One region of the Peribacillus sp. FSL M8-0224 genome, then DNA from elsewhere that is predicted to be linked to it. Evidence: predicted binding sites of a transcription regulator. Region 1 holds the regulator's gene; each other region holds the start of a gene.

What was found. The regulator LexA, encoded in region 1, represses DNA repair genes until DNA is damaged. The targets are predictions, from matches to a motif close to CGAACATATGTTCG.
Region 2: the regulator LexA is predicted to act here: its motif matches at 2,147-2,160, upstream of recA (recombinase RecA).
Region 3: the regulator LexA is predicted to act here: its motif matches at 1,509-1,522, upstream of MKX49_RS24365 (DNA endonuclease).
Region 4: the regulator LexA is predicted to act here: its motif matches at 1,829-1,842, upstream of uvrB (excinuclease ABC subunit UvrB).

Annotation. Positions count from the first base shown of each region.
Region 1 is NZ_JBBOOJ010000001.1:1,664,053-1,667,271, reverse strand. It holds gene MKX49_RS08100 (YneB family resolvase-like protein) at 1-588, opposite strand, end outside; gene yneA (cell division suppressor protein YneA) at 608-919, opposite strand; gene lexA (transcriptional repressor LexA) at 1,075-1,698, shown strand; gene MKX49_RS08085 (esterase/lipase family protein) at 2,262-3,219, opposite strand, start outside.
Region 2 is NZ_JBBOOJ010000001.1:1,404,392-1,407,610, reverse strand. It holds gene rny (ribonuclease Y) at 1-601, opposite strand, end outside; gene recA (recombinase RecA) at 955-2,001, opposite strand; gene MKX49_RS06865 (competence/damage-inducible protein A) at 2,350-3,219, opposite strand, start outside.
Region 3 is NZ_JBBOOJ010000001.1:4,999,968-5,003,186, reverse strand. It holds gene MKX49_RS24370 (flagellin N-terminal helical domain-containing protein) at 1-104, shown strand, start outside; gene MKX49_RS24365 (DNA endonuclease) at 595-1,437, opposite strand; gene flaG (flagellar protein FlaG) at 1,613-1,975, shown strand; gene MKX49_RS24355 (flagellar hook-associated protein 2) at 1,990-3,219, shown strand, end outside.
Region 4 is NZ_JBBOOJ010000001.1:4,974,533-4,977,751, reverse strand. It holds gene MKX49_RS24255 (catalase) at 1-1,336, shown strand, start outside; gene MKX49_RS24250 (CsbA family protein) at 1,524-1,754, shown strand; gene uvrB (excinuclease ABC subunit UvrB) at 1,974-3,219, shown strand, end outside.

The DNA of each region.
Region 1 (3,219 bases):
ATTGTATCCAAAGCCCCTTAATGTGGCTGCGATTTCTGAGAATGTCAACCCATTGGCACGCAGTTTAATAATTTCTTCAATAGGAATCTCCATACGGTCCCTTCCAGTGGAATTCCTTTGGTTGTGAAGATTTTTTTGAGGACGGTACCCTTTTTCAACGGCTCTCATCATTCCGCGCTTTATTTTAAGATTATGTAGTTTCCTTTGATATTCTTCTACAATGCCCACTATCTGGATGACCATGGCATCCGAATCCGATAACTCCAGCTCCCCATCGTGTGAGAGCGTATAAATTTTCACATCTTCTTTAAGGATGACATGGAAAAGGGCTATTTTGGCATTCCCTCTTCCCAGTCTTGTTTCGTCCTGGATTAATAAGACTTCAGCTTCTTTGGTTTTAAATAGTTCGAGCATGTCAAAAATGCCATCCCGATTCAACTCATAACCACTTGCCTGTTCTTTTATAATGGAGACAACTTCCACATCCATCTTTTCAGCCAATTTGACTAATTCATCTTCCTGCCTTGCCAATGATGTTTCCTGTGACTCTTTTTCGGTGCTGACCCTACAATAGATTACCGCCTTCATAATACCCTACCTTTACTACTTACTGCTCACTGGCCAAATTCTGGACAAGTTCTTCCCCTTTAACCGGTATGACAATGACTTGTCCAGGTTTTATCGAATCCGCACTGACTCCATTATTCTCTTCTATCCAACCAATGAATTCTTTTTTTGTCAAATTTGTTTCTTCATATTCTTCGGCAATTCCCCATAGGGTGTCACCTTCGCTTACTTCTATAGAAAGGAAATCCTTTTTTTGATCATTGTTCAATGTACAAGAGAATAAAATTGAAAAGATGAATACTGATCCCGCTAATAGAATCGTATAAATATAATTTTTGTATAATTTTTTCATAATAATCCCTCCAAAGCGAATGTTCGTTCGTATGTTATGATCAAATTATAATACGAACGTTTGTTTCAGTCAACAACAAAATTCGAACTTATGTTTGTATAGAGATGGGGGCCATGCTATAATGTAGCAAAGAACATTGGGGAAGAGGTGCACAAATGACAAAACTATCAAAACGGCAGCAAGATATTCTTGATTTCATTAAAGAAGAGGTTCGCCAAAAAGGGTATCCGCCTTCCGTACGGGAGATTGGCGAAGCAGTGGGACTTGCATCAAGTTCAACAGTACACGGACATTTATCCCGCCTGGAAAGTAAAGGCCTTATTAGACGTGACCCAACCAAGCCAAGGGCCATTGAAATAATGAATTTGGAGGAAGCGAACAATATTCCCAAAGCCAATGTCGTGAACGTGCCGTTACTTGGAAAAGTAACAGCGGGCATGCCGATAACAGCTATTGAGAACATTGAAGAATACTTTCCGCTTCCCGAAAGCATGGTTCCACATGATGACCATGTATTCATGCTGGAAATCATGGGTGAAAGTATGATTGAAGCAGGAATTCATGATGGAGATTATGTCATCGTGAAACAACAAAGCAGTGCCAATAATGGAGATATCGTCGTGGCGATGACGGAAGATGATGAAGCCACTGTAAAACGATTCTTTAAGGAACCGGATTACATAAGGCTTCAGCCTGAGAACTCAAATATGGAACCAATTATTTTACGAGATGTTTCGATACTTGGAAAAGTAATAGGCTTATATAGACAAATACACTAAAAGCGCTTCCCGCGCTTTTTTTGTTTGTTTAATTTATGTCCAGAATTCTCTCAATATGCATTTGAAAGAGTAGATATTGAAATATTTTTTAATAGAATCTAGTTTCATGGGAAATTAAACATCCTTTATAACGGATGAAAGTTAGACCATCGCCTTTCTGGTAATATGTACTTTGGAAGAAAGCTCATTGAAATAAAAAAAAGAGGGTTTAAAATCCCCCCTTTACAATTAATTTCACTTTTAACCTTTGGTTCACTTTAATAAGGTTAGATCGACCAAGTCATTCCACCAATATGTCCTGTTTAATTTTCTGGCCATAAGGAGCAATTTGCTTAATGAATGTTTCCTTGCTCATTAGATCTTTCATTACCAAGCATAAATCTTTATTTCCAGGGAACTCACTCCTAAATATATCCACCTAACACCCGTTGAATTAATACTTTTATATAGGAGTACGGCTGTTTACATTGGCGGAATTACCATCTCCCTAGTTACCCGTACCATTTCGCACCTACCTCATATTTCATAAAAAAATGCCTCCTCAACTAAGAGAAGGCATTTCGCTATTTCTCAATATAGACCGAACGAATCAGCGTCCGGGTTCTTTCGGTACCATCCACATTTTTTTCCTTAACATCTATTGTTACATTATAAACACCTGACTTAGGTACTTCTGGAAGGGTGCCAGTAAAATTTTCAGTATCCATTGCCTTAATTGAGTTTTTTTCACTAATTTCATTACCGGTTTCATCTATCAGATGAACCAAAAATGTTGTACTGATTGGTCTTTTTTTATCATTCATTGGATTCTTTATTAAAAATTTTGCATCTTTTTGCTTAACTTTACCGGCCATACTTAATGTAATGGGATTCTTTTCGTTAAATTGGGCTGTGAACAGGAAGGCGTCTTTTGGCGATTTAGTCTTCATTCGTACTTTCCAGTCACCAATTTCAAGGTTATTTCTGTAGAATGATTGGATGGTTGCACCATTAAAAAAGGAAGTTTCATTTTTGGCTGAATGGACCTTTAAGGAAGGTGAATACTTTTTATTGGATGGAGAAATCAATTCAACCTCGACATCATTTGAGGCTGTATATATGCTTATATTACCTGGGGCCGCTTCATTTACATGGAAGCTTTGTTCGACCCAGACATTTTGTTTCAGGACATCACCCAGAACGGTTTGAGCGAGTGCGGTTGTAATGACATCATCTTCAACTCGTTCTTTATAATTGACATGATATGCAGGAATCCCAGTGGTGGATGTGCTTTTTAAATAGGGTTCAATTCTTGAAAATACAGCTGAGCCAACTCGAATATTGTCGTGATCAAAGTTGGGATCCGTAAATAAATGTGTTGCATAGGGTATTTTTGTACTCCATACATTCACCAGTCCATCATTTTCCCCATATGATGATAAATATTGTCCCCCCATTGATAAGGCTGATAGTACCGGGCCTCTGTTCATACCTGCCACAGTGAAATACAAGTTTTTACGAGAGTTAACATGGTTATCCGTG
Region 2 (3,219 bases), 260 kb from region 1:
CACAACGCTGAATGGCAAGAGAAAGGACTTCTTTTGCTTTTTTATCAGCTTCTTCTTTGGCACGGGTATCACTTTCTTTAATCATAAGCGCTACATCGTGAGCAAGCTCGTTTTCCATTCGGTCTATAATGATTGCTTTAGCCTCTTCACGAGTTAAACCGGAAACACGTTCAAGCTCTGTTTGCTGCTTACGAACCATCTCTTCCACTTTGCTTTCCATCTCTTCAATATGCTGTTGTCTTTGGTTTAGAGAATCATCTTTTTTCTCCAAAAGGCTCTCACGTTTGTCTAACGTTTCATCCTTACGGTCCAGATTCTCTTCTCTTTGCAATAACCGATTTTCTTGTTTTTGTAATTCGTTCCTTCTTTCACGGGCTTCCCGATCCGAATCGGCACGAACTTTATGAATTTCATCTTTTGCTTCCAACAAGGCTTCTTTCTTAAGTGCTTCCGCTTCACGTTTTGCATCCTCAAGGATGTGTTCTGCAGAGCCCTTTGCCCCTGCTATTCTACTCTCAAATTTTGATTTGTGAATAAAATAACCAACAACTGCACCGACGATTAGGCCAAGCAAAGTGAAGATGATTGTCATGGGTTCCATCGTTTCACCTCCCCTTGCTATGAACTTTTTACATAAAATGTTGAACTGTCGGCAAGTACATTGCACATAAATTCAATATACAGCACTTAATTTTCAAAATTTTAGTTTGAAAAATTGTAAAATATACATATTAATTGTATAGTTGAGAATTTTTATTGTCAAGCGTTTGTCCCTTATGTATCAATGATTATTCAAGTTTTCTTAATATTAACCATCATAATGTACAGCATTCATTATGGAAGAAGTCTGTAAATCTGATTACAATGCCATTTAATCCGCTGGAAATTTCGCATTTTTCTTAAAATATACAGAAAAGGCCTAAGCGAATAAGCTTAGGCCTTTTCCAAATATCATTAATCAAGCAATTCAAAATGCTCTTCTGTTTCATTTTCTTCTGGTGGTAATTCATGCTCTCCATCAAGATTATAGTGATCTCTGATTTTCTGAGAAATTTCCTGAGCGATATCCTGATTTTCTTTCAGGAACAGCTTCGCATTTTCACGGCCTTGTCCGACACGCTCTTCATTGTATGAATACCATGAGCCGCTTTTAAGGACGATATCAAGGTCTGCACCCATATCGATGATTTCACCTTCCTGTGAAATCCCTTGACCATACATGATGTCAACTTCTGCTTGGCGGAATGGTGGAGCAACCTTGTTTTTTACAACTTTGATTTTCGTTTTATTACCCACGATTTCATTACCTTGTTTTAATTGCTCCGCACGGCGCACTTCCAGACGAACAGTTGAATAGAACTTCAATGCCCGGCCTCCCGGAGTCGTTTCTGGATTCCCAAACATAACACCGATTTTTTCACGGACTTGGTTAATGAAAATGGCAATGGTATTTGATTTATTAATGGAACCAGACAGTTTTCTAAGTGCCTGAGACATCATCCGGGCTTGGAGACCCATATGGGAATCTCCCATTTCGCCTTCGATTTCAGCTTTAGGAACAAGTGCTGCCACCGAGTCAATGACAATGATATCTACCGCTCCGCTTCGAACTAACGCTTCAGCAATCTCTAAGGCTTGTTCACCCGTATCAGGCTGTGAAAGCAGTAACTCATCGATATTCACACCAAGTTTTTCTGAATATGCTGGATCTAAAGCATGCTCGGCATCAATAAATGCAGCCGTCCCGCCAGTCTTTTGTACCTCTGCAATGGCATGTAATGCTACAGTCGTTTTACCGGAGCTTTCAGGTCCATATATCTCAATGACCCGGCCTCTTGGATATCCGCCCACTCCCAACGCTACGTCCAATGCTAAAGAACCGCTTGAGATCGTTGAAATCCTACGATCAGTCTGTTCCCCAAGTTTCATAATCGAACCTTTACCAAATTGTTTCTCAATTTGTTTTAACGCCATATCTAAAGCCGCTTGACGATCACTCACTCAATTTCCTCCTCTATATTCAACTAATCGGCTGTCCGATTAAAGGTGTACTTACGTTAGCAATTATTCGAGATCAAGGTTTGTAACCTGTCTCAAAACCTATCTTTACTATATACTCTTTTTACTATTTTGCCAAGCAAAAAGTCGAACATTCATTCGTTTTTTTCTTTCGGGATATTCTTTGTAAAAAAGCGTTTTAGCATAAGGAAATCTCCATTTCGCTTCACTTACTCCCTAAAAAAAACATTTTCATTGAATTAACTTTTTTCTTTTTTCCCTATTTTTCAAGAAACAAACTTCTAAAACCAAATAAAAAGCAGAGCTGTAAAAAAGCTCTGCTTATGGCGTTTATAAATCCCTTAATAGGTAATGACAGCCGTACTTCACACTCCGAATACGGTTTTGCGCCCTGCTTCCGGAAAGATTCAACTCCTTGAAGTGAGTGTTTCCATCCCGATAGGAAATGCCAATAAATACTGTACCTACAGGCTTGCCTTCTTGTTCGTCCGGCCCCGCAACACCCGTAAAGCTTATGCCTACATCCGCATCGAGCTTACTCCGGACATTAGAGGCCATTTCCATTGCACACTCACCGCTGACCACCCCATACTCAGATATGGTATCATTACTGACGCCGAGGACATTGGACTTCGCATCATTCGTATAGCAGACCATTCCGCCCTTAAAGACTTTACCGGCGCCCGGGATGGTTGTCAGCTGTTCTTGGAACATCCCCCCGGTCAAGCTTTCAGCTGCCGCGATTGAAAGCTTGCGGACCGTTAATTCTTTTACAAGTTCCTTTATTAGAGAAGTATTATCACTTCCATAATGGAACTTTCCGACCCGGCTAAGAATTTCTTTTTCCGTTTCTAAAATAAGTTCTTCGCATTTTTCTTTAGAAGGGCCTTTGGCGGTGATCCTTAACGTCACTTCCCCTTCGGCTGCAAGCGGAGCGATTGTCGGATTCGTTTGATTGACAAGGAGATCTTCAATCACCGTTTCCAGTTCGGCTTCACCTATACCGTAGAACCGAAGAACCTTGGAATCGATCCGTTCATGCTTTTCCAATTTATTCATGATTTTTTCATAACCATAACTTAAAAACATCGGCTCCATTTCACTTGGTGGACCAGGCAGGAGCATATATGTAATCCCAGATTTGGACAAAACCATTCCCGGGGCCATGCCATGATCGTTTGCCAACACTTCACTGCCTTC
Region 3 (3,219 bases), 3.3 Mb from region 1:
CAATGATGGATCAAACTAAGAACTCAATTCTTTCTCAAGCAGCACAAGCAATGTTGGCTCAAGCAAATTCAGCACCTCAAGGGGTTTTACAACTCCTTAGGTAAATTTGAAGGGCGTTTTATCTAGTAATGGATAAAATTATGACTGGGTGAATTGCTGGAACTTCCTAAAGCTGCATCAACCACAACGTAACTGGAAACGGTAAGCGTGATGGTCTGAAAATGATGGAGATGACATAATGGATAATCAGCAGCCAAGCTCCTTTGAGGAAACTCTGGAGAAGGTTCAACGACTAGGATATACAGTCTAAGGCGAAAGCTATGGCAATGAAATCCGTAGGGTGGCGGTAGCCATTCGAAGTGCCCAGCCCCTAATAAGATAAGGGTGAAGATATAGTCTGTTCTATGCTCGAAAGACATAGTCGCAAAGCAAGCGAACCAACAACCACAAGGCGTTTTACAACTTCTTCGTTAATTTTAGATTACCTGAAAGAGACTCTAGTTTTACTAGGGTCTCTTTTGTATAGAAAAATATAAGGACTCGGTTAGATAAACATGATTATCTAGCTCCGAAATACTATCACACAAGATAGCGTTAGTTTAGTTTTTTAATTTCTTGCCATATGTGAGTAACGGACCAATAACTTCTTTTTAGCATTTTTGCAATTTCATTTGTGGTATAACCATTTTCTTTAAGTTGTCTTAGTAATTTAATTTCATCTGGAGAATAGGGTTTAGAGCGATCTGAACTGCTGGTAAGAATCGTGTAATCAGGATACTTAGATTTCCATCTGAGTATTTCTTTTTGATTTCGGAATTCCCAAGAGGTTTTATATAACATTGAAGAACAAGTTTTTGCTACAGGTTCGATTAGTTCGAGGAAACGAAAAGTTTCTTTAACAGAAGTAGTTTTTAGAATATATCCATATCCGTCCTTACGAGAACTCAGCTTTAAGGAAGAATGATATGTGGTAAATATATGTTCCTTTAGTTTCTCTAATTCGTCTTTAGGATAACATTGAAGGTAAAGGTATATATGCGGTGTGAGGTAAATAATTTTTTTATTATGATTTACCCTATATGAGATGCTTAAAGAGCCATCATCCATGTATAGAATAGTTAGGAAATGTGGTAAAGTGCAATTTTTCAGTAATGTGAAAGGGAGATGTTTAGTTCCATCATTACTGTAAAAGTGTGGGAATAAATCCGTAAATAATTCTAAAGAAGCGGAACGGACACATTGACTTGCCGGAGTGATATATAATAATCCATCAAAAAATGAAATTTTCCATTTTCGATAAGCTTCCTGAGATGTGCCGTAGTGTTCCCGATAGCTATTGTTCTTTCTCCTGCTATTTTTATAAATTTTCGTTATTTCACCGTCACTTATAATGCTGGCATATAATATATTTTTCTGGATATCAGTAAGATTAATCATGAAAGCCTCCTTATATAATAGTGTAAGCTTATCTTCTTAATCCCATTTTATAATGTTATCCCCTCCAATAGCGAATGTTTGTTCTCTATATATGATAAATCCTTTGCAATACACTGTAAAGTTCCATTTCAGAACCGATATAAAAAGTAAAGAGAACATATTGGGGGCTATTTAGATGCTGGAGAGTTTGTCCACGAATATTCTTTCCTCACAACTTAGAACAGCAATCTCGGAAGGAATCAGTTCTTATTATCAGCGTGAAATGAATACACTTGCCTATTCGGAACAAAGAGTGGAATCTACTGTTGAGCCTTCACAAGAAAAGGTGCGGGAAATGGTGGATAGTTTGAACACCTTCCTGAATCCAACACATACGGCCGTTCGTTTTGAATATCATGAGAAGCTGAATGAGTATTATGTCAAGGTAGTGGATGACGTGACGGATGAGACGATCAGGGAAATTCCCCCGAAGAAGTTATTGGATTTCTATGCGGCAATGACGGAGTTTGTCGGCATAATGGTGGATGAAAAAATATAAGCGGGTGATCAATTTTGGTACGAATCAGTGGTTTAGCAAGCGGGATGGACATTGATGAATTAGTTAAGAGCATGATGCAGGCAGAACGGGTGCCGTTGGATAAACTGACACAGAAAAAGCAGTATTCCGAGTGGCAGCGGGATGATTACCGTTCGATGAATACAGCTTTATCAGAATTGGATACGCTCATTCGTGATGGTATTGGAAAGCAGTCTTCCTTCATTAAAAAGAAGGTGACGGTATCGAATCCAGATGCTGTATCAGTGAAAAATGTGAATTCTACCAGTGATTTTTCCGGGAATATAAAAGTGAATGGACTTGCCAAGGCGGCAACCATGACAAGTACGGAAAAATCAGCTGTTACCGACCCCAAAAAGAAACTATCGGAATTGGGTATCACGACTCCCAAAGATATTACGATACTGGCCATCAATAAGGATGGCGGTTTTGATACGGAAGTAAAAGATGGAGCAACAGTGGAAAAACCGTATACACTTACCCTTAATGCGGACGATACGTTAGAAAGTGTCATAAATAAAATTAATGCTAACTCGGGAGTGACTCTATTTTTAGATGAGACGTCCCAGAAATTTTCCATCACTGCTAAAAATACCGGTGATGCAAAAGATCGGCCTGAAATTGAGTTAGGGGGTACTGGAGATTTCTTCAATGTGCTAAAAATGAGCAGTAACAATGAAGGGGCTGGCGGCTCAAAAGGGGAAAATGCGTCCATTGTTTATAATGGACTGGAAATTTCCCGGCCTTCGAATACGTTTCAGATTAATGGAGCGGAAATAACGGTAAAGCAAAAAACGACGGATACAGTCACATTCTCATCAACAGCTGATGTCGATGCTATCCTGGACACGATCACTCAGTTTGTGAATAAATACAATGAAGTCATTAAAAAGGTTCAAGATAAAACGGGTGAAGCGAAATATCGCTCCTTTACCCCGCTTACCTCTGAGCAAAAAAAGGCAATGACAGAGGATGAAGTGAAGCTATGGGCAGAAAAAGCGAAGAGCGGAACGTTAAAAAGCGATTCGACCTTAAAAAGTCTCCTGACCACAATGAGGTCATCCCTATACACTTCGGTGGATGGAATCACTGGAAAAAACAATCTCAGCAGTTTGGGAATCACCACCACCAAGAATTATTTGGAAGGCGGTAAATTAACGATTGATGAGGACAAGCTCCGGGCAGCCATTAGTGAGGATCCGAATGCGATCTATGATATGTTCATG
Region 4 (3,219 bases), 3.3 Mb from region 1:
GGACGAGCCGATTTCAAAATATACGAGAGCGAAGGTTTTTCAGGAAGAAGGTAAAAAAACCCCAGTATTCGTGAGATTTTCATCTGTTATTCATGGAGGGACGTCCCCGGAAACGTTACGTGACCCAAGGGGATTTGCCGTTAAATTTTATACGGAAGATGGAAACTGGGATCTTGTAGGCAATAACCTGAAAATTTTCTTTATCCGTGATGCCATGAAATTCCCGGATTTGATTCATGCCTTCAAACCGGATCCGGTCACGAATATTCAGGACGGCAGGAGGATTTTCGATTTTTGCTCGAGTTCGCCTGAAACATTCCATATGGTTACCTTTGTGTTTTCCCCATGGGGCATCCCAGCTAACTACCGCATGATGCAAGGATCAGGGGTCAATACTTATAAATGGGTGAATGAGGAAGGGAAAGCAGTGCTCGTTAAGTATCATTGGGAACCGAAACAAGGAATCAAGAACCTGACGCAGCAAGAGGCCAATGAAATTCAAGCTACGAATTTCAATCATGCCACACAGGATCTATATGAAGCGATTGAACGCGGGGACTATCCTGAATGGGATCTCAACGTACAGATCATGAGTGATGATGATCATCCTGAGTTGGATTTCGATCCGCTGGATGATACGAAGATCTGGCCGAAAGATGAGTTCCCATGGCTGCATGTCGGTACGATGGTATTGAATAAAAACCCTGAAGACTATTTCACTGAAGTCGAACAGGCTGCATTCGGTACCGGTGTCCTAGTGGATGGACTGGATTTTTCTGATGACAAGATGTTACAGGGACGTACATTCTCTTATTCCGATACACAGCGTCACCGTGTTGGCGCGAATTATTTGCAACTGCCGATCAATGCTCCAAAGAAACGAACTGCCACGAATCAGACTGGCGGACAGATGCAATATGAAGTTGGCAGAGGCAGCCAAAGCCCCCACATCAACTACGAACCATCCACTGTCGGCGGCTTGAAGGAAGCCAATCAAACGGGCAAAGAGTATACACCTATGGTGGAAGGGAAACTTGTCCGTGAGACAATCGATCGCCAAAACAATACGAAACAGGCCGGGGAAACGTTCCGGGAATTCGAGGATTGGGAAAAAGACGATTTAATTTCCAATTTAGTGGCGGCATTGGCTCCTGCCGACAAGCGCATTCAGGAAAAAATGATAGCACTTGCCGAAGAGGCCGATGAAGAGTATGGCCGCAGGTTGAAAGAGGGACTGGCCGCGGCCTCTGAACATACGGAATCTTCAAAACCACTGGGTGGGACGGATAACCCTGAGGACGCCGTTAGAAAAGGACATGAAGCGGATCCATATTGATTGAACTGAAAAGAAGCAAACTTCCTTATAAAGGGGTTTGCCTCTTTTTTTTATGGGCATAATTAATGGATGTGTGATACTCTTCCGAGGATGCCTTGAAAATCAAGCAGGAAATTGATTGGCAAAAAACTTCATAATCATTTAAACTGAAACTACTCTATTTTTCTCTTATAAAGGAGATGAAAAAATGATTAAAATTCTTTCTGCCCTTTTCCTTCCTTGTCTACTTGTCATGCTATTTTCAAGAGTCACCTATAACAATGTCGTAGGCCTTGTTTTAACTGTTGCCTTGATTACAGCTTCCGCATATAAAGGTTATACGCATACAAACTTATTGATCATCGTCGATGCCTTATCCCTGACAGTGGGATTTTGGTTGTCAAAAAGAATGATGAAACGTACATCCAAGAGCGCCTGACATCAAAGGTGCTTTTTTTGTACTCAAACTTGTCATTCCCCTCAACACATCATGAAGTTCATTAAAACAAAAAACGAATGGATGTTCGCTTATTGCTGGTTTGTTTTAAGGCTATTGTGGTAGAATGTGTATATATGCTTTATTAAACCGGAATAAATAGAAGGGATATAGGCATGTCCCGTTTTCATATAAAAATATTTCAATAGGAGGCCATGCTTGGTGAAGGATAAGTTTGAGTTAGTCTCAAAATACTCTCCTCAAGGAGATCAGCCGGCAGCAATTGAAATGCTGGTCGAAGGGATTAAGGAAGGCAAGGAAATGCAGACGCTATTGGGGGCAACGGGTACAGGTAAAACGTTCACCGTTTCCAATGTGATCCAAAAGATCAATAAACCGACTCTTGTCATTGCCCACAATAAAACGTTGGCAGGGCAGCTTTACAGTGAGTTCAAAGAGTTCTTCCCTAATAATGCCGTCGAATACTTCGTTAGCTATTATGATTACTACCAGCCAGAGGCTTATGTTCCATCCACGGATACATTCATCGAAAAAGATGCAAGCATCAATGATGAAATCGATAAACTGCGTCACTCGGCCACATCATCTTTGTTCGAAAGGAAAGATGTCATCATCATTGCCAGTGTTTCGTGCATATATGGACTCGGTTCTCCTGAAGAGTACCGGGAGATGGTCGTTTCCCTCCGAACAGGCATGGAAATAGACCGGAATGCCTTGCTGCACAGACTCGTGGATATTCAATATGAGAGGAATGATATTGCTTTCCAACGGGGAACCTTCCGCGTTCGCGGCGACGTCGTCGAAATTTTCCCGGCCTCTCGTGATGAACATTGTGTACGGGTCGAGTTTTTCGGGGATGAGATTGACCGTATCCGTGAAGTCGATGCCCTGACCGGTGAAATTACCGGTGAACGGGAACATATCGCCATTTTCCCGGCTTCCCACTTCGTAACCCGCGAAGAGAAAATGCGGATAGCCATTCAAAATATCGAAACGGAACTGGAAGAGAGACTGAAGGAATTAAGGGAAGATGAAAAGCTCCTTGAAGCACAGCGCTTGGAGCAGCGGACCCGCTATGATTTGGAAATGATGCGGGAAATGGGCTTTTGTTCTGGGATCGAGAACTATTCCCGCCATTTAACCCTTCGTCCCTCAGGTGCGACACCATACACTTTAATGGATTACTTTCCAGAGGATTTCCTATTGGTCGTGGATGAATCACATGTAACCCTTTCGCAAATCCGCGGAATGTTCAATGGAGATCAGGCGCGGAAGCAAGTGCTCGTCGACCATGGCTTCCGTCTGCCGTCTGCGAAAGATAACCGCCCGCTAAGATTTGAAGAATTTGAAAAAAAGGTCCATCAATCCATATTCGTTTCGGCAACTCCGGGTCCATATGAACTCGAACATACGCCAGAAATGGTTCAGCAAATCATCCGTCCTACCG